One region of the Sporomusa sp. 246TCP1 genome, then DNA from elsewhere that is predicted to be linked to it. Evidence: riboswitches for the same ligand, from Rfam matches in the RefSeq annotation. Region 1 holds a riboswitch; each other region holds the start of a gene.
The links. Region 1 has a riboswitch for cobalamin ahead of AC1ECB_RS10005 (TonB-dependent receptor plug domain-containing protein). Riboswitches for the same ligand answer to the same signal wherever they lie in the genome.

Region 1 (6,290 bases):
TGAGGTATATTTTAGTGGCTTAGGTGAAAATACAGCTATTCAAGATATCTATATAGCTCATCTCAAAGCCGCCATGGCTCATCCGCACCATGGACATGTTCATTGCTGCAGCAAGGGTCACTGCCACAGTCAGGGTCATGCGAGTCATTGTTGACCCGGGGCAGGAGAGCGGTCTGACTGACAATCATCGTTGATTTTGCAAGTAATCGTACGAGGGAGGAAAACAATGAAAAAGTGGTTACAAGGGCTGCTGGTGGTTATTATTTTGTGGAGTGGCGCTATTCCCTGTTTGGGTAGTGATCAAATACCTGTGTCTACCTTATCGACCGGGGATAAGGTATATCGGCAGGGTACCAGTCTGATCGTGGCTTTCCATGCTCCGCGGGATGTATTGAGCACTTCAGTGATCAACGGTGGCATCCGGCATGATCTTAAGGCAGTGTTTAATCATGATATGAAAGGCGCCATTGGTGTAACCGGTGCAAACTACCCTCAATATATGCAGCAAGTGGCCGGACAGCTGGGCTTGAATCCCGGCAAAGTGACCAGTATGGGTACAGCTGCATCGATGGAGAATGCTGTGATACAGTCTGAAAGCTATCAGTCGCTTACCGTAACTGCCATCGCTACCGGCGGTGTGGAAGGCAACGGCGGGCGGGTCGGCGATCCGGCATCGTATTTTACTCCTGGCAAAAAGCCGGCATCGTATAAAGCCGGGACTATTAATATTATGTTAGTTATTGATGCCGATCTTCCCGCTGGCACTATGGCCAGAGCGCTTGTGACTTGCACTGAGGCCAAAACAGCAGCCTTGCAGGAACTGGTAGCCGGCAGCCGGTTTTCGACCGGATTGGCTACCGGCTCAGGAACAGATCAGACGATTGTGATCACTAACCCAGGATCACCTCTATATTTGGAGGATGCAGGCAAACATGCCAAACTGGGAGAACTGATTGGTCGCACCGTCAAACAAGCCGTCAAGGATGCTTTGCTGCGTCAGAGCGGTTTATCCCCGCAAAAACAGCACAGTGTGCTGCGACGTATGAACCGCTTCGGCGTAACTGAGGACAGCCTTTATCAACAATATCAACAAGAATACGGAACAGTTGACAAACAACATTTTTTAGCATCGCTGCGCCAAGTGGACAAAGAGCCGGCTCTGGTAACAAGTACGTCACTGTATGTTCACTTATTGGATCAAAATCAGTGGCAATTGCTAAATACAGATGAACTGGCTAAGGCTGGCAATGATCTGCTCTTACTCACTGCGGGAAAGTATCAGGTATTGTCTCCGGCGGTAGCTACCGGCGAACTGGCGGCTGATGTCCGGGCTTGGTCGGCGCTGGTTGTAAAGATTGTGGAAAATCAGATTAGTCAAGCGCATGGTGGTGAAGCACTGCCACCGGCTGTTTCACCGCAGGATAGGCAACATTCAGCTGATCAATTTACCGAATCTATGCTTACTGGCATTAACCGGAGTGATTACACAAGTTTTTCCGCAAACTTCGATCAGAAGATGAAAAGCAGTTTGCCGGAATCTCAGTTCCGGCTGCTCAGCCAGTCGATCAAACAAAAACTCGGCAACTATGTTTCCAAAGAGCTGGTTACTGCCGAACCAAAAGAGACTTTCACCATTTTTACTTACAAAGTGAAGTTTGAAAAAGAAAAGGCGGCTGTTACCGTGCGCACCGTTTTGACAGAAGAAGATGCCAGGCTTTTGGTTGCAGGTTTCTGGATGGATGCGCCGATGTGAAATTTTACCGTGTAATTGAATATCGAAAGAAGACAGGTGCCGCAAGGCTTAATAGGGAAGTCGGTGAAAAACCGGCGCGGTCCCGCCACTGTAATGAGGAGCAACTCCACAATATGTCACTGAGAATATCTTGGGAAGGCGTGGAGAAGCGATGATCCAGAGCCAGGAGAACTGCCTGTCTGACAATCACCGTTTGACCCGCGAGCGATGGGGAAGGGGATTTTTAGCAATGGTTTGTTAGGTTTTTAACAAACTACAAAAGTACCGCCAATATACTTCCGGGTCAGTTCTGGAAGTGTATTTTTTTTGTTAAATCTTTAACTAAAGGAGAAATCATTGATGAAAAAAATGAAAACGACTAAAAAAAGAAATGCTTTGCTGTATGCTATGGTGACAAGCGCGTTGTTATGTCAGATTCCAGGCGGCGCTCAGGCGGAGGAGCAAGACCAGTTTGCTTTTGACCAGGTAGTGATTACGGCCAATCGCATGCCAACTAAAATATCGGAAACGGCAGCGAATGTAACGGTAATCACCAGTGAAGAGATTGAGAAAGGAAATTATCACAATTTAGGAGATATATTAAAACATACTCCCGGGGTGAATATCGGCTCATATGGTAATCCAGGCAGTATTAGTGCTCCTTTTATCAATGGTAGTGAACAGGTCATTGTTATGATTGATGGCCGGCGAATGAACATGCCAAATGGCATTGGCGGCTTTGGCTCGGCAACTACTAACTTGACAGGCCTTGTAGGTACAGAAAATATTGAACGTATTGAAATTGTAAAAGGTGGGCGATCGGCCTTATATGGTGCGGATGCTGTTGGCGGCGTAATTAATATCATCACCAAAAAGGGGGAAAAAAATCAAACTACTGTCAAGGTTTCTGGCGGCAATTGGGATGGTCGCAATTTTTCAATGACAAATCAGGGAAAAGAGGGTGACTTTGGTTGGTATTTTAGTGCTGATAAAAAACATTTAGGCAATTATACCGATGGCAGTGGTAAGACTGTCGATTATACAGGTGTTGATCAAAATGCGTATACCCTGAGGCTGGATAACAAGGTGGGCAATGGTGATTTGACAGTATCCTATGAATATTTTAATGATGAAAATGAAACTAAAGCTGCGGCTGAATATGACAAGATCAGGCAGCACAATTGGGATATTACTTACAAAGAAAGCACCTCAGCCACTACCGATTACCAAGTAAAGGTCTATCAGAATGCTTCCCATCGGTTTAGTGAAAGCTCTGACCATGATGTAAGAATTAAAGGATTCAATTACCAAATTAATTCAAAACTTGGTGATAAGCATACGTTGACCTCAGGAATTGACTGGCGTAAGGATGAAATCCAAAGTTCATCTTATGGCAATAAAGATAATACCGTAAAGGGGCTTTACCTCCAGGATAGATGGGATATAGCTGAAAAATTTAGTTTAACTCCGGGCTTTCGTTACGATGATAATGGCGTATATGGCAAGAGTTCAACTCCACATGTTGCGGCAAATTATAAAGCCAGTAACAGAACTACTTATTACGCATCATGGGGCGAGGTATTTCACGCCCCGCGGTTTGACGATTTGTACTGGCCGCATCAGGTAAATACCTATGGATCGAAGACCTATACATATGACGGCAATCCTGATTTAAAGCCGGAAACCGGCTGGAGTATGGAAGTGGGTATGAACCACAGATTTGATGATACTACCGAAGGAAAAATTTCATATTTTAAACGCAAATTGTCGGATGCCATTACCTGGAAGGATATTGGCACAGATGTAAATAACCAACATTGGATACCGTCAAATATTGATAAACAAAAAGCCGATGGCATTGAACTTCAGGTAAGTAAACAGTTGACTCCTGTACTAACAGGATTTGTCGGCTTTAATTATGTGGATGCCCAAAATAAAAGCGGCAGCGCGAATTATACCCAAGACACCAATATTCCTAAAAAGACCTGGAATATTGGTGTATCCTATGCGGATAAAAAAGTAAGTGTTGATGTTAAAGGCACAGCGGCATTTGATAGAACAGACCCTAAATACTACAAGTATATCGAAAAAAGTTTTTGGGTGTGGGATGCTGATGTCAATTGGAAATTAAGCAAGGAATATACAACCTTTCTCACTGTTAACAATATTTTTGATAAGTATTATGACGGTTATGCCAGTTATCCGCGTGGCGGGCGTAACTATGTAATAGGGGTAAAAGCTGTATTTTAATGGATAAATTTTGCAATAACCGTCAATCAGATTAGTTGGCGGTTATTGGCGTGTTACGATAGGCGGGATAGCTGACAGTTTGGCAGGAAGGGAGTGAACATATCTAAAAATGAGAAAAATTATTAACAGCAGAAAGCGCCGACTGATGTTCGGAGTTGTGGTGGGAGCTGTAGTTTTTCTCGGAGCAATGATGTCTTGGAAAACCCATAATACTAGTTCGGTAAATATGGCTAAGATTAGTGCGATGAAACCTTTGGTGTCAGTAGAGACTGTCCGGCGGCAGGATATGTTGTCAAGGATTGTATTAAACGGCCAGACAGTGGCGGCAGCGCAGGTCGATATAGCCCCCAAGTATAAGGGGTATATCACACAGGTTGCCGTAGAATTGGGGCAGCCTGTAACTGCCGGGCAAGTGCTGGTTGTGCAGGATACTAAGGATATCGAACTTGCCATTGCCCAGACAATGGCAGCCATCCGGCAGGCCAGAGCTGAAACCATCGAAACAAAAGCGTCCTTTTCTGCAGACTATCAGAAAGCAGCGGCTGATTATGAACGGAATCTTGCTAATTATCAGCGTTATGAGACCTTACATACTAGTGGAGCTGTTTCCCGTGAGACGCTTGATACGGCAAAGCAGCAAATGATTAATGCCAAGTCTGCTTTGGCGGCTTTACAGGAACAGGCCATGGAAGGCGGCATTCCGGCAATATTGGAAAGCAAACAGGCCGCACTGGCTAAGGCAGACTATAATCTGGAAGCGTTGGAAAAGCAGCGTGAAGATATGATACTGCGTGCACCGCGGGACGGAATCATCGGTTACCGGCAGGCGGAAGAAGGCGCTTTTGTTCCGGCAGGTCAAAAGCTACTAACTGTTGTTGATAATGGCAGCAGCTACATTGATTGTCAGGTCTCCGAACAGCATGCAGCTCAAATTCGTATTGGCATGCAGGTGAAGATTGCTATTGACTCGCTGGGGCAGGAATATCCGGGCACGATTATTTATGTGAGTCCGGCAAGTGATGCTAAGACTCAGGCTTTTACTGTTAGACTAGTACTGACGCAGAGAGAGCCGGCGATAAGAAGCGGTATGTTTGCCCATGCTGATATTATTGGGCTACTAAGAAAGCAGACTATATTTGTTGCCAAAACGGCTATTTCGGAAAAAAATGGTAAGAAATACGTATTTGTAATTAATGATAACAATCAAGCCGAACAACGCCTGGTGACAACTGGCCAACGCAATGATGATTCTGTGGAGATACTTACAGGCATTAACGAAGGAGAGCGCGTGGCGGTCAGTAATATCGCCCGCCTTAAACAGGATACGGTGGTTGAAGTGGAAGCAAGAGGAACAGTCTTATGAACATTACTCGCTTTTCCATTCAACGTCCTGTAGGCATAACAATGATTGTTATGTTATTTGTGGTGCTTGGTTTATATAGTTTCTTTCACATCGGGGTTGAGTTATTGCCGACACTGAATAATCCTTATTTCTCTATATCTGTTGAATATTCAGGGGCAAGTGTGGAGGAAATGGAAGAAAGTGTCATTAAACCTTTAGAGAAGGAACTTGCATCTTTATCACATTTGCAAAAGATTCTCGCGATAGCAAAACCAGAAAAAGCTACGATAGTATTAGAGTTTGACTATACGGCCAATACCGATATCGCGTCTATTGATGCGTCTAAGGCGATTAACCGGGTGCGCAAAAATCTGCCAGATGAAGTCGATGAACCTGTAATAATCAGGCGGGACGCCAACTCTGAGCCGATTATGGAAATTGCGGTAAAAGCCAAATATACATTGTCCGATATTTATGGCAAAGCGGATCAGATTTTCAAAGAACGGCTGCAGCGGGCTGATGGTGTTTCTGATGTTACGGTTGGTGGCGGGCGTGACCGGGAAGTGGCTATTTTGGTGAACCGTGATAAATTATCTTTGTACAATTTGTCGCTAGACCAGATTGCTAAGCGCATTGAAGAAGATAATCTGCTGCTGCCTGCCGGTTCGGTATATACGGATACGCAGGAAAGTGATGTACGCTTGGCAGCCCGTTATAATTCACCAGATGAAATTAAGCGGTTATATCTTCCCAATGCCAATGGTGCCGCTATTCCTTTAACTGAACTTGCGGAAGTAACTGAGCAAGACAGCCGTGTAAGCCGCTATGCCAGGATAAACGGAGATGATACGGTTTCCTTAAAAGTGTATAAAAACAGTGATGCCAATATTGTTAATACTGTTAAGGCTATACAGGCGCAACTGGCAGCGCTGCAAAGCGAATATCCGGACTATCAGTTTATTGTGG
Region 2 (6,290 bases), 840 kb from region 1:
TGCCGATCCGGAAAATGAGTATCAGATTCAGAAAGCCTTCAAACATCTGACGAAAGGAAAAACGGTATTAATGATTGCCCATCGCCTTTCTTCCATTAAAAATGTTGATTGTATCTTAGTCCTGCAACAGGGCGAGATTGTGGAACGAGGTTCTCATGAACAGTTAGTAAAGCAAAAGGGTGTGTATGCCGGCATGTGGCAGGAATATCAAACCTCCGTTTCATGGAAGGTCGGAAAGGCGGTAGGACATGCTTAAATTATTGCAAGAGAAATTTGCACTCAGTGAAAGAGGGGCAAAGGATTTAATCAAGGGCAGTTTATACAGTGCCTTGGCCGATCTTAGTATGATGCTTCCTGTGGGGCTTTTTATCATGCTGCTGGCTGAACTGTTACAGCCGCTGTTAGGGACAAGCGCCTCAACACCTGACCTGATGAAATATGTGCTGCTTGTTTTTGTAGTGTTTATTGTTTTATATTTTTGCCAGTATTTACAGTATTCCAGTGTATTTATTTCTACCTATACGGAAAGCGCCACAAGAAGGATTAATTTGGCGGAAAAACTTCGTCAGTTGCCTTTGTCCTTTTTCGGTAAAAGAGACTTATCGGACTTAACAAATACGATTATGGGCGATTGCGCGACATTGGAACATGCTTTTTCCCATGCTGTTCCACAATTGTTTGGGGCTATGCTTTCAACACTTGTCATTGCCATTGGCTTGCTTTATACAGATTGGCGGATGGGACTTGCCGTATTATGGGTCATTCCTGCAGCGTTTCTTATGATTATTGGTTCAAAATATATGCAGAACCGGGCCGAACTTAAGCATTATCAAGCCAAAAGAATTTGTGCCGACGGTATTCAGGAATGCCTTGAAACCATCCAGGATATAAAGGCCTGCAGTATGAAAGAACGTTATATAGAAGGATTAGACAAAAAACTGGATGCAGCAGAACAGGCGCATATTCATTCTGAATTGACCCTGGGCGCTTTTGTGACCAGTGCACAAGCACTGCTGCGACTTGGCTTGGCCTCGGTAATATTGGCAGGCAGTGAATTATTAATTGCAGAAAAAACCGATTTGCTGACTTACCTGATTTTTTTGATTACGGCGTCAAGATTGTACGATCCTTTGTCCGGAACACTATCAAATATTGCTGAGATTTTTATTGCTGAAATTCCTATAACAAGAATGCAGGAAATGGAAGCACAGCCTGTTCAACGCGGTGAAAAAAATTATAAACTGAATGGATATGACATCGAATTTGACCATGTCGCATTTTCTTACAATACCGATGAACCGGTTTTAAAGGATGTTTCTTTCTTGGCAAAACAAGGAGAGGTGACAGCTCTTGTAGGTCCCTCCGGCGGTGGCAAGAGTACGGCTGCAAAACTGGCGGCACGTTTCTGGGATGCAACTTCCGGTAAGATTACGCTGGGAGGCCAGGATATAACGGCAATAGATCCCGAAGCGCTGCTGAAAAATTATGCGATTGTTTTTCAGGATGTCACCTTATTTAATGACACTGTCATAGAAAATATTCGTTTGGGAAAACGTAATGCAACAGATGAAGAAGTAAAAGAGGCGGCAAGGCTGGCTATGTGTGATGACTTCGTATCGCGTATGCCTATGGGTTACGATACAATTATTGGCGAAAATGGTTCTATATTATCAGGCGGAGAACGCCAGCGTATTTCTATCGCCAGGGCCATTCTTAAAGATGCGCCCATCATCTTATTGGATGAAGCCACTGCTTCCTTGGATGTGGAAAATGAAACAAAGATTCAGGCGGCCTTGGCAGAACTGATTAAAAATAAAACGGTTTTGATTATTGCCCATCGTATGAGAACCGTCGCCAATGCCGATAAGATCGTCGTTTTGTCTGATGGATATGTCTCTCAGCAAGGCAGACCTGATGATTTGCTAAAACAAGACGGCTTATATCATCACATGGTTAAAACTCAAACACAAAATATGAATTGGTCATTATAAAAGTTTGCGATAAATAGACCTTATCTTGGAGCAAGGTAAGACCATTAGTAATTACATAATCAACATCAGGCGATTTCCCCCTGGGCAATCATGTCCAAAATCCGGCCGGCAAAGGCGGCATCATCTAGCTTACCGGCTAAAAGCGGTTCAATCTGCCGCCATACCCCTTCCGGATTGATTGCCAGAGCAGCCGGGAGGCGGTAAAATGCTTGCCAAAGGCCCGGTTCTGAAAATATTCAATGATGGCTGCCGCCGCATGGGCGGTACAGGCCCCCAACTGGCCCTGCTCCGGCACCGGTGTGCTGCACCACTGGCGCAAATCCGCCTTGGCCGGCAAAGGCGCGGCCGCATCGATCCCCAGGCGTTTTATCGTTTCCTGCAGGTTGGGATGGCACTCATCATAGTCGCGCAGATCGGGCAATGGCGGCCGCCAGCCGGTGCCCACGATTTTGTTGTCAGGCAAAATGACCTGTGTATTCATCATAATCCTCCTTCTCCCTCTAAAAAATTGTGTATTCATGACAATCCTGCCTTGCTCTCTTCCTCCCTGTGAGAGACAAGCGATTCCGGCGATATCGGCAAACAGGCCCGGACAATCTGTCCAGGCCTGGTTTGCCTCTGCCTGGGCATCAGCGCGGCAAAGTTGCGTTGGTTTAGAAGAAATACTGGGCGGTCAAATAGTAGGTCCGGCCCTGTTGCGGGTAGGTGACATTATTGCCTCCTGAAACAAATTCATATCGCAGCCTGTCCGGACGTCGTTAGCACGTCCGGGCAGGACGGTTAGGCTCAGGTACACTATCGCTGCTGCTTATTGTTTTACTTTGGTTATCACATCGGCGGTGATATCTGTACCACCGTAGACCACGGTTGCTGCGTCAAAAATTGCTGTCAGTCCTTTTTCCTCAGCGACGGCCTTAATGGATGCCTCAATTTTATCTCCCACCGGCTTCATCAATTCATCTTCCCGCTGGGCTTCCTGCCGGGCCAATTTATCGCTGTAGGTTTGCTTGTCGGCTGCCGGCAGATCTTTGGCATTGGTGTCGTAGTCTTTTTGTGCCTCGTCCCGCAGGGTCTGGATACGGTTCATGAGGTCCTGTATGCCGGGGTAACTGGCGAAAACTTGTTGTCGGTTAACATAGCCAACCGTTTGCTTGCTGTTGGCCTTGGCGGCCAGCGTCTGGGTCGGCGCTAACAGTCCGAAAATGCCGGATACGAAAAATGCAATTGCGATCAGCACTGCCAGTTTGTTTTGTAATTTTTTCACTGGGTATACTCCTATCATTTTTCTTTGGCCTGTCTTCCCGCATCGTCTGCGGGCAAACAAAAAACTCCCTGACCGGGAGTGTGGTTACGCTAAGCTACCGGCATGTCCCGGCAACGTTACGTAATCCCCTCCCCATACCTCGTGGGTGAAAAACGGCGATTGTCGGACAGGCAGTTCTCCTGACTTGCGGTTCATGGCTTTGCCAAACCTTCCCAAGACCTTCATCCCAGTGGCATATCTCGGCATTGCTCCCCGTTACAGTGGCGGGACCGTGTTGGCTTTGCACCAAACTTCCCTATTAAGCCCTTGCGGGCACCTATCCCTTGCAATATTCAGTTGTTGTTTCTGTAATTGTTGCTTTTTGACACAATCCAGGATGAATTAATACCCTGGCCAGAGTATCCTCCCAGGCATTTACTGGCGCTCCCTGGCAATCAGGCAACCCGTCCTGCGTTACCAGCTACCGGCACTAGTAAACAAAAGAAGCCCCTCTGCGATAATCACTCAGAAAGGCTTCGGCGTTTATACGGCAACACTGCCGGTGTAAACTACACATCAAATCCCCTCCCTGAGCACGCGCAGGTCAAATGGTGACTGTTGTACAGGCAGTTCTCCTGACTCTGGTTCCTCGCGCCGCCAAACCTTCCCAGGACTTTCCTCCCAGTGGCATTTCTTGGCTTTGCTCCCCATTACATTGGCGGGACCGCGCCGGTCTTACACCGGCTTTTCTATGAAGCCCTTGCGGGCACCTGTACCATTACACTATGTGGTTGTCCGCTTCTTGTTATTAATTTATTTTAACACAGCAATTGCCAATTGTCACCAATTTTCGTTCTGCTTTTTCCTGTCTTTTCTGACACGTTTCCCCTATTTCTTCATGACCCACCGGCTATCCGGGCAGGCCCGCTGATGTTTATTGAGGGCGTGTTTGTTGTAACCGGTTGCATATTTTTTATTCTAGGAGTATACTATAAGAAAAGGACTGACGTGTTACTTATATACGCACGTATCGCATGCAGGCAGCAACCTCCATGCTGCTTACGAGTCAAGATAGCATCACGGTTATTGCCGGTAACGTCGGCTATGAAAATTCCAGCAAATTTGCCAGTGCCTTTAAGGCTGTAATGCATATTTCTCCCTCAGCTTACCGAAAATCGCTTTGACTAAATGGAGCTAAAACAATCTATATGGAGTATTAGTTCTATATCATCTTCTTTAAAATAGAAGTCAGTTGCAAAGCTGCAGCAGACTTCTATTTTTTGTTGAAGGGAGAATAAATTATGGAAAACTCACTGGTTGCGAGATTGTTTGAATTTGCAGGGAGTTATCGTATACTTCTTGTATTATCCTGGATTTTATCAGGGCTTAGTTCTATACTGTCGGTACTGCCCCAGGAGTTGCGGGTCAGCCCGTCCCTACCGTTCTGTTTTTCACTAAAAAGACATGCTGTTTCATGGGGGATGCCTCCTTTTTCAATACTAACCCCTTTCTTCTTTAGACAAAATACATTCCCGGTACAGTGCTTTAAGCAGATGTTTCTCATTGCTCTTGCCGAGATATACAATCGGCTTATTATATTTGCCGGCATAGTTTACCGTCCGGTAAAACAAGCTATGCCCCAAATGTTTCCAATTGATCACAATGACATCGGCCGCATCCAGTACCGACAGATCGAATTTCACATTTTCAGACGAAATCATGCTAAAGTTTTGATACTTTTGCTTTAGGCGTTGCTGCCAATCCGTACGCCCGCCGAGAATAACAACCTTCAGCCAGGCAATGGCTTCGATGATTTCCGGACTAAGCTCCTTTTCCGGCTCGTTTTCCTGATTTGAGGAGGCAAGCAGCTTGTCCAGTATCCGATTGGTATCGTCCAGTTTTTCCTGCCATTGCTCGCTTTCTTTTTGCCGGGCAATCTCGTTTTTATCTATTTTAAGCTGGAGTTCATTCAATACCCTTTGTTTGGCCGCCAGCATTTCTTCCAACACCGCATTCTTTTTCTGCACTTGGGCCAGCTCTGCTTTCAGCTTGTCAACTTGCAAACGCTTGGCCGCCGTTTTTCCCTCCCGCCGGATTTCCCGTAACGCAAAGGTTCGCAGGTTATCATACTCGACCGCACAAGCACGGATCAGCAGCGTGCGAGCGAAAAAATCCAGGGCCGCCTGCTTAAGTTCAGCCGTTACCTGAGTCTCGTCGGGCAGGGAGGCAGCCATCGTCTCTATGGCGCGCCTGAGTTCCCACCGGCTGACCGGCACCCGCGCAATGGCGTCGAACGGCAGGCCGCTGAAGTTTTCTCGTTTGAACATATACCCGGTGGTCCGGGTATATTCTAAAGTATGAAAATACTCGTCCAAACTGGCCGGAATTCCCTTTAGTTTTTGGTCAATGGACTGCCAGAGCGTTTCGGACAGTTCTTTTTGCCGGTCCGTCAAGACGGAAGCTGGCCGTTCCCCTGTCATTTTTTCCTGCGCCCGGAGGTGGGCCTGAAAATTAGAGTGGAACAGGGGTCCCTGTTCCGTGAGGGTTTTCCCGAAAGCATTGACCAGATGCCAAAAAATTGCAAAATCGCCGTCCAGCATATCCTTTTTATTGACATACGGCTTAAGCGGCCGCTGACGTTTGTCCAGCAGCACCGGCGGCGCGGGCAGATTGCGCAATTCACGGGGCGTCACTCTGGGTTCTTTTTTCATTAACAACCGCCAAAACGATTCGAATGGGACTTCTTTGTCTTTTGTTTTTACATACGTATAAATCGGCCGCCAGCATTTTTTCAGCAGTTGTTCAAACGCCGCTGCCGCTTTTTGTCCGTTGTCATTTTCCTGAAACGAAGTGACAAGCAGGTCTGTGGCTTTTTGGCAATACAGTTCGGTGAGTACGTCACTTTCCCGGAAATAGCTGTCATAAGCACGCCGCCGGGGAGTCATAGTGCTGTCGATCACGATGCCACCGGCGCCGCAGATTCTATCCAGCACGGACCGGGCGACCTTGTTTTGAGCTATGCCCCTGGCCATAAACGGCACCAGGTCAAGGCTGAC
Region 3 (6,290 bases), 190 kb from region 1:
TGCAGCGCCATTGCCGTAAATTGCCATATCAACGTTACCATTGACAGTAATAGCACTTTTTTCAACCGAGGTGTAAAGCCCGGCACTATTAAACCGCGAAATAACATTCTTGGTATTAAGACCCACGCCGTAAGCGCCCGTAGAAGCATCGCCAATTTTCAAATTACCATTTATAATGATTTCCGATTTTTGATCAGCAGCAGTAGACTTTTCGCCCCAACGGTCAGTCTTGGTAACAGCAACTGCATGCCCTCCTTGTCCCCCTTGCATGGAAATGTTCGTATCAGCATTTATTGTGATGATACTGCTCTTATCCTGAGCAGTGTCATTCCAGATAGCATTTGTTACAGTTTCACCATCTTTATAAGCAACTGTATTAATATTCAATGTGCCGGCATTTATAGTGACGTTTTTCCCATTACCGGCATATACACCTGAGGGAGTGCCTGCATAGTTTGTTACGTTCAGAGTAAGCGTTTTGTCCTTGGCGCCTGAACTGCTTTCAGCATTGATAGTAAGGTCCCTGCCGTTGCAGCCATAAACAGCAGCCAGTACGTTAGTGGTTTTATCGCCCAACTGATTCGTGCCCAAGCCGATGACTGCATCCTTTTTGAAAGTAAAAACGTTGTAGAGATTATTGGCAATTGTTTCCGTACCAAGATAATAGGCATTCATTTCATCCGCAGCACCTGTGCCGCTTATTTTTGTGGTATAATTCGCAGTTGCGTCCGCGAGATTGCCGGCCTTGACAATATTATCTGTAGCACCAGTAACGACATCTGTTTTTATAGTGTCAAAGCCATTTATGTTAGCGTCACCCAGACTGGTCAGTCCACTTGAAGTCATATTGAACTCTATTGGTGTTGTTTGACCGTCCAAATAAACTAATATCTTATTCCCGCTGACAAACCACAGACGATGCGGTGTACTTTCCACATCAACACCCCAGGCATAACCCGGAACATTGTCGACGTCAATGATCTTCTGCCAGTTGTCCGGAGAGGATGACAGCAAATTACTTACCGTTGTGCGATAAACAGCTCCGTTCATACCTGCCCAGCTGTTATCATAGTTACCTGTAAAAACATAGGCAAAGCCATCAGGAGATACCGAAACACTCCTATACTCCCCTTTTAAGGCCACTGCGCCTTTATAAGTAACTTTTTCAGCCACAGGCGTACCGGTTTCGTCCAGCCTGACATAGTGCAGCGCGGTTTCGGCGTTGGCTTTTCCGCCACCGTTCTGATAGCCGCCGCTGCTGGCCGTCAGCAGTACGTTATTATATTCTTCCATGTCCATCGTGTTTTTGCCGACTCTGGTATAGTCTTTATATTCCAGGCTGCCATCGACAGCAATCGTATAATGAATGACAAAACTGTCGGCATAAGTATCATTGCCCCCTTGAGGATTACAGGTAAACAGCGCGTATAGTTCATTACCTCTTCCAACAAGCCCTTCGCCGTGATAAGCAGTTGACGCGCTATAGCCTGCGGTAGCATTTTTTACCGCATCAGGCACTTCATAAACATGCGATTGTTGATAGTTCTTTGCAGAATCAGCAACAATCAATTTACCGTAGTCGTAGCCTGTTGCAAAGAGATAATGCCCTTTATAGGCAACCGCATGAATATTGGGCTCGGCAGTCAAATCAGTGGAGGCAATAACCGATTTCCAGTTTCCTTCCGGATCAACAACCAAGCTCTGCTTGCCGTTTTCTGTCCTTTGTCGAATAAAAATGCGTACCTGTCCGTTGTCATCAATGATACTGAAGCTTTGCGCATCGGCGTTAATGCCGCTGTCAATTTTCACCTGTCCCTGAGCATCAACGGTAGCTTCTACTCTGGAGCCCGTAATCGTGCCTACCTGCCCGGCAGCAGTACCGCCATACGAATACGTCGTGACAACACCCAGGTCGGCCGCCAAAACCGGCATTGTAAATAAATAACCGCCAAGAAGCGCGGTTGTGACGCGTAAGGCTAATGCGCGGTTGACTTTACGCCTGTTTAAATAACACTTCATATATTTACACCTCCATTAAACCCTCGAACAACTTAAAAGTCATAATGTGCGTTTACAAAGAAAGTTCTTCCTGCCAAAGGATATTCAGGATTAACACTGATATTCTTGTCAGAATAGTCGCGATAGCTGATTTTCAAATCACTGGCAGCGTCAAAAACGTCATTACAGCCGACAGTAATCTGCCAGTCTTTGGTTGGTTTGAACTTGACGCCTAGGTCAAACGTTGTTAAAGCGCTGATCGGAGCGCCGCTTTCATAAGCATAATGCCCGCCCCGTTTGTCTTTAACTGCATTGGTAAACATCTCGTCACGGTATTTGAGTTCGGCATAAATATCGAATTTATCCGACGGTTTATTCGTAAGCCGCAAGCCGGTCTGCCATTCCGGCTGATACGTGGCCCAGATGTCTTTATAACCCTGGGTGTACTCCGAACCGTAATCCGCATAGGCGCTGTCCTGGCGCTGTAACTTGCTCTTGGTATAAGTGGCGTAAAGATTGAGGTCAAATTTTTTCCAGGAATAGTTGTTCTGCATTTCAAGTCCATACACTTTACCCTTGTTGTCATTGAAATAACACCAATAATCATAACCGCGGCGGGAAAGCTGCAGCATACTATCCGAGTCCCGCCAGAAATAAGTCAAGGTCAGGCAGGAGGTTTCGGACCCAAACCACTTATTTCGCCAAAGGCCGCTTAGATCAAACTGCTTCCCTTCCTCCGGCAGCGGATAGGCGGTGCCGCTGGCGTTCTTGTCCTTAGGCGGTGGCAAGATTCCGGCACCATCACCTGCAATTTCATAGAGATTCAGCAGTCGGTAATAAGTGCCGCCAGTTACCCGCATTGAAAAGTTTTCATTAAAATCATTTTTAACAGCCAATTGCCAGGTAGTTTTACCATTAGACTGAGTTTCTTCCTTTTGCACCCAGCTGTGACCACTTGTTTTGTCACGATGGCTTTTTCCAAGAATTTCAGATCGGTTGTATCTGATGCTTGGAGTCAATTGCCAGGTGCCTTCTTTGTCCAGCCTAACTGTGTCCTGCAATTGGATATTAAACAATTCCTGCTCATAATAACTGCGGAATGAATCATAATTGCTATTTGCTGTTTTTAGATTCGAGCCGTCAACATCCATTTTTTCTTTCGAATAGCTGACTAAAAATTCTATCAGGTTATTATCATTAAGCTTGTAACTTCCATCAATTTTTTCACCCCAGCGCGTACTGTCATAAGTGCTCCAGGCGCGAAGAGGGGTAGACCAATAGTAGAAATAAGGATTTTTAATTTTCTCAACCCGGTAATTTTTGTCCTGATCAAGATAATTCAAAGACCAGCCCCATTCCAGATTGCCCGCCTGCGCTCTGCGGCTAACCTGCAGTTCCTTACTGTCGATAGTCTGACGTTTGCCTTCCGCAAGATTAATGTCCGCCAGATCCGTTTTAGCTCCCGGATCATATGCATTGGCAATAGATCCTTCAGGCCACAGATTATTCGGCAAATGCCTGTCAACTTTCTTGTAGCTGCCTTTAATCATCCAGTGATCATCCTGCCATTTGATGATAGCGTCCGTATTTTTAAAGTCATTGTATTTACGGTAACGAGTACTATCTTCGCCATATGATTCCGCGGCAAAGTTAGTGTATTTAAAATCGCCGCCGCTTTGTTCTCTGTTCAGACCAAATAGTAATGAGCCTGTGCTTAAAGGAGACGTAAATTCCAGGGCAGAGTTTCTTCCTCCGTAGGAGCTTATGCCGATCTCAGCGCTAACATCAGTCTTTTCAGGCTTTTTGGTAACAATATTGATAACTCCCCCCATATAAGTACCGCCAAACCTTACAGGAATGTAACCGCGATATACCTCTATCCTTTCGACATTTCTTACGGGAATAGCCGAAATATCAACGGCAGCGTCACCGCCAAGATTTGTCAAAACGCCGTCAACAAAAACTCCTACTTGTGCGGCAGTGGAACCGCGTACGCTGACGGTAGTGTACTGCCCTTTGCCGTTGACTTCGCGCACAAAAATTCCCGGAACCTGTTTTAGCATTTCAGGCAAGTCTTTTTGCTCGCCGGAAAACGTTTCAGGTTTAATGACCGTCACCGTTCCAGGAGACAACTTGCTCTCCCAGTCCGGTCTTTTGGCTTCAACAGTAATAGTTTCCAATTTAAACTCTTTCATATTATCCTGGTCTTCCTGAGTGGCATATGATGTCTGTGTCAGCATAAGGCACCCCAAAGCTATAGCTGCTTCCAGCTTTTTATTTCTTTTTAAAATACTTAAATATGCCAAGCAATCACAACCTTTCATTCTACAGATAGCAACCTGCTGCTAAATTTACAAATTTCCAATAAAAAAACTCCCTTTTCAGGAGTTAAGCTTTATTACGCCAGCGGCCAGATGATGTATTCGGTCACTTGCAGTAATCTCCTCCCTGTCGCACGCAGGTACAAATGGCGATTGTCAGACAGGCAGTTCTCCTGGCTTAGGATCATCGCGTCTCCAAACCTTCCCGGAACAATTAGCTCCAGTGGTATTTCTTGGCATTGCTCCCCATTACAGTGGCGTGACCGCGCCGGCCTTTAACCGGTCTTCCCTATTAAGCTCTAAATAGCACCTGTACCCATATTATTTTATTTAATTCCTTGTTTACACTTGGTTCCAAATTCAATATAACTTTCCAGGACATCAATAATTAATTTCTCTTGCAAACTGCCATCGTCATCTAAATTGTTCTCAATGGAATCTCTGAGGATATGCTTGATCTGATCATCATTATAGCCACAAGCTAACATTTTTTTGGTTAGCTCTTCAATTTTTTTGTGTTTCATAAATCCCCCCCTCGTAGTGCTTAATTGTTCAAGATCGCATTGCCACCTTGAGTAAGCACTTGGGCTATTCAATATTACTTTTTTTTAAACACTGCATAATTAGGCGTGCCAACGGTATTGTTTTTAAGGTGCCAATATTTACTAATTAGTTCAGTCCGGGAACTTGTCCCCGTTTTGGCAAGCAGGTTTTTTACATGTGATTTCACGGTTTCAAAGCCAATCCTGAGTATTTCACTGATTTCTTTATTTGTTTTTCCAGCTGCGATTGCCTGGAGAATATCTTTTTCCCGTAACGTAAACGTCGTCCCATCGGCTAAGTTAATTTCATCACTGGCGCTATAGTCAAAAACCACCATAATATATGCCTGCTTGTCTAAATAAAACGAAAAACAACTAAAACTGATGGTATCGCGCTGATGATTTAACATATCGCTATAATTAGACAAACTCGTTTCTTTTGCTTTAACCATAGCCATAAAACGTCGGCAAACGCTTTTGAATTGTTGAAATAGTCCGGGAGTGATGTTTTTGAACACCTGTTTTGCCTTTTCATTTGAATAAATATTTTCCAATTTATGGTTTAAAATGCAGATTCCCTGATTATCCTGATGAAAAGCTTCCCAATAGTTTGACCAATACATCGTTTTCCCTCAATTTTCACCGTTATATTTGCCACCAATCCTAAAATTGGGGTAAAGACGTTAGAATGGATAATTGTAATGTTAAACTCCAATGTATCCGGATTTGCATGAAAAAAGCTCCCGATTTCAACGGGAGCGCATACGTCATACTGTCAATAGAAATACAACCTTTCTACTTACAGGTTTCGTAATCTCCTCCCTATCGTTCGTAGGTCAAACGGCGATTCTTAGACAGGCAGTTCTCCTGGCTCCGGATCTTTGCTCACCCGCGTCTTCCCAAAGCTATGCTCCAGTGACATCTATGCGGATTTACTCCCCGTTACAGTGGCGGGACCGCGCCGGTTTTTTCACCGGTCTTCCCTTTTAAGCCCTACATGTTGTTATGAAAATACTCATCTTTGCGTTTGCGTCTGAATATTTTCAGCAACCTCTCGTCAGGCACCTATCCCAGCAATATTTTCTTTTTGTTTTGAGTTACTTGCATTATTTTCTAATGTTAAGGAGATTAATTGCTTTTAAGCATACACACTATGCAGTTCCTTTTTTTAGATTAGACTATTTGGTTTGAAACGTAAATCCCTCACCTGAGGATATTTTGTGAAATTTCTTAATCATTTATATTTTATTTACACATATTCTCCTGGTTTCACATTAGCCTCAACTCCCCCTTCTTAGCAAAATGCTGACCTCCTCTCCTAAAAGCTTCTCTGTGCATTTTAATAAAAAATACAACCCTCCCTGTAAGCTTACAAGGAGGGTTGTATTCTAGATTTATCTAAGTGAACTCGTTTCAGCAAAGCTGAACC

Region 2: another riboswitch for cobalamin. It lies ahead of AC1ECB_RS13255 (OmpH/Skp family outer membrane protein); the one in region 1 lies ahead of AC1ECB_RS10005 (TonB-dependent receptor plug domain-containing protein).
Region 3: another riboswitch for cobalamin. It lies ahead of AC1ECB_RS10720 (TonB-dependent receptor plug domain-containing protein); the one in region 1 lies ahead of AC1ECB_RS10005 (TonB-dependent receptor plug domain-containing protein).

Annotation. Positions count from the first base shown of each region.
Region 1 covers NZ_CM170492.1:2,024,176-2,030,465, reverse strand. Annotated here, with positions in the region: gene AC1ECB_RS10015 (sirohydrochlorin cobaltochelatase) at 1-154, shown strand, start outside; gene AC1ECB_RS10010 (adenosylcobinamide amidohydrolase) at 227-1,753, shown strand; cobalamin riboswitch at 1,771-1,946, shown strand; gene AC1ECB_RS10005 (TonB-dependent receptor plug domain-containing protein) at 2,093-3,982, shown strand; gene AC1ECB_RS10000 (efflux RND transporter periplasmic adaptor subunit) at 4,092-5,345, shown strand; gene AC1ECB_RS09995 (efflux RND transporter permease subunit) at 5,342-6,290, shown strand, end outside.
Region 2 covers NZ_CM170492.1:2,863,586-2,869,875, forward strand. Annotated here, with positions in the region: gene AC1ECB_RS13240 (ABC transporter ATP-binding protein) at 1-256, shown strand, start outside; gene AC1ECB_RS13245 (ABC transporter ATP-binding protein) at 249-1,991, shown strand; gene AC1ECB_RS13250 (hypothetical protein) at 2,128-2,475, opposite strand; gene AC1ECB_RS13255 (OmpH/Skp family outer membrane protein) at 2,800-3,255, opposite strand; cobalamin riboswitch at 3,408-3,590, opposite strand; cobalamin riboswitch at 3,843-4,023, opposite strand; gene AC1ECB_RS13260 (helix-turn-helix domain-containing protein) at 4,254-4,418, shown strand; gene AC1ECB_RS13265 (hypothetical protein) at 4,734-6,290, opposite strand, start outside.
Region 3 covers NZ_CM170492.1:2,216,885-2,223,174, forward strand. Annotated here, with positions in the region: gene AC1ECB_RS10715 (beta strand repeat-containing protein) at 1-2,019, opposite strand, end outside; gene AC1ECB_RS10720 (TonB-dependent receptor plug domain-containing protein) at 2,052-4,304, opposite strand; cobalamin riboswitch at 4,466-4,648, opposite strand; gene AC1ECB_RS10725 (hypothetical protein) at 4,646-4,843, opposite strand; gene AC1ECB_RS10730 (response regulator transcription factor) at 4,918-5,484, opposite strand; cobalamin riboswitch at 5,702-5,895, opposite strand.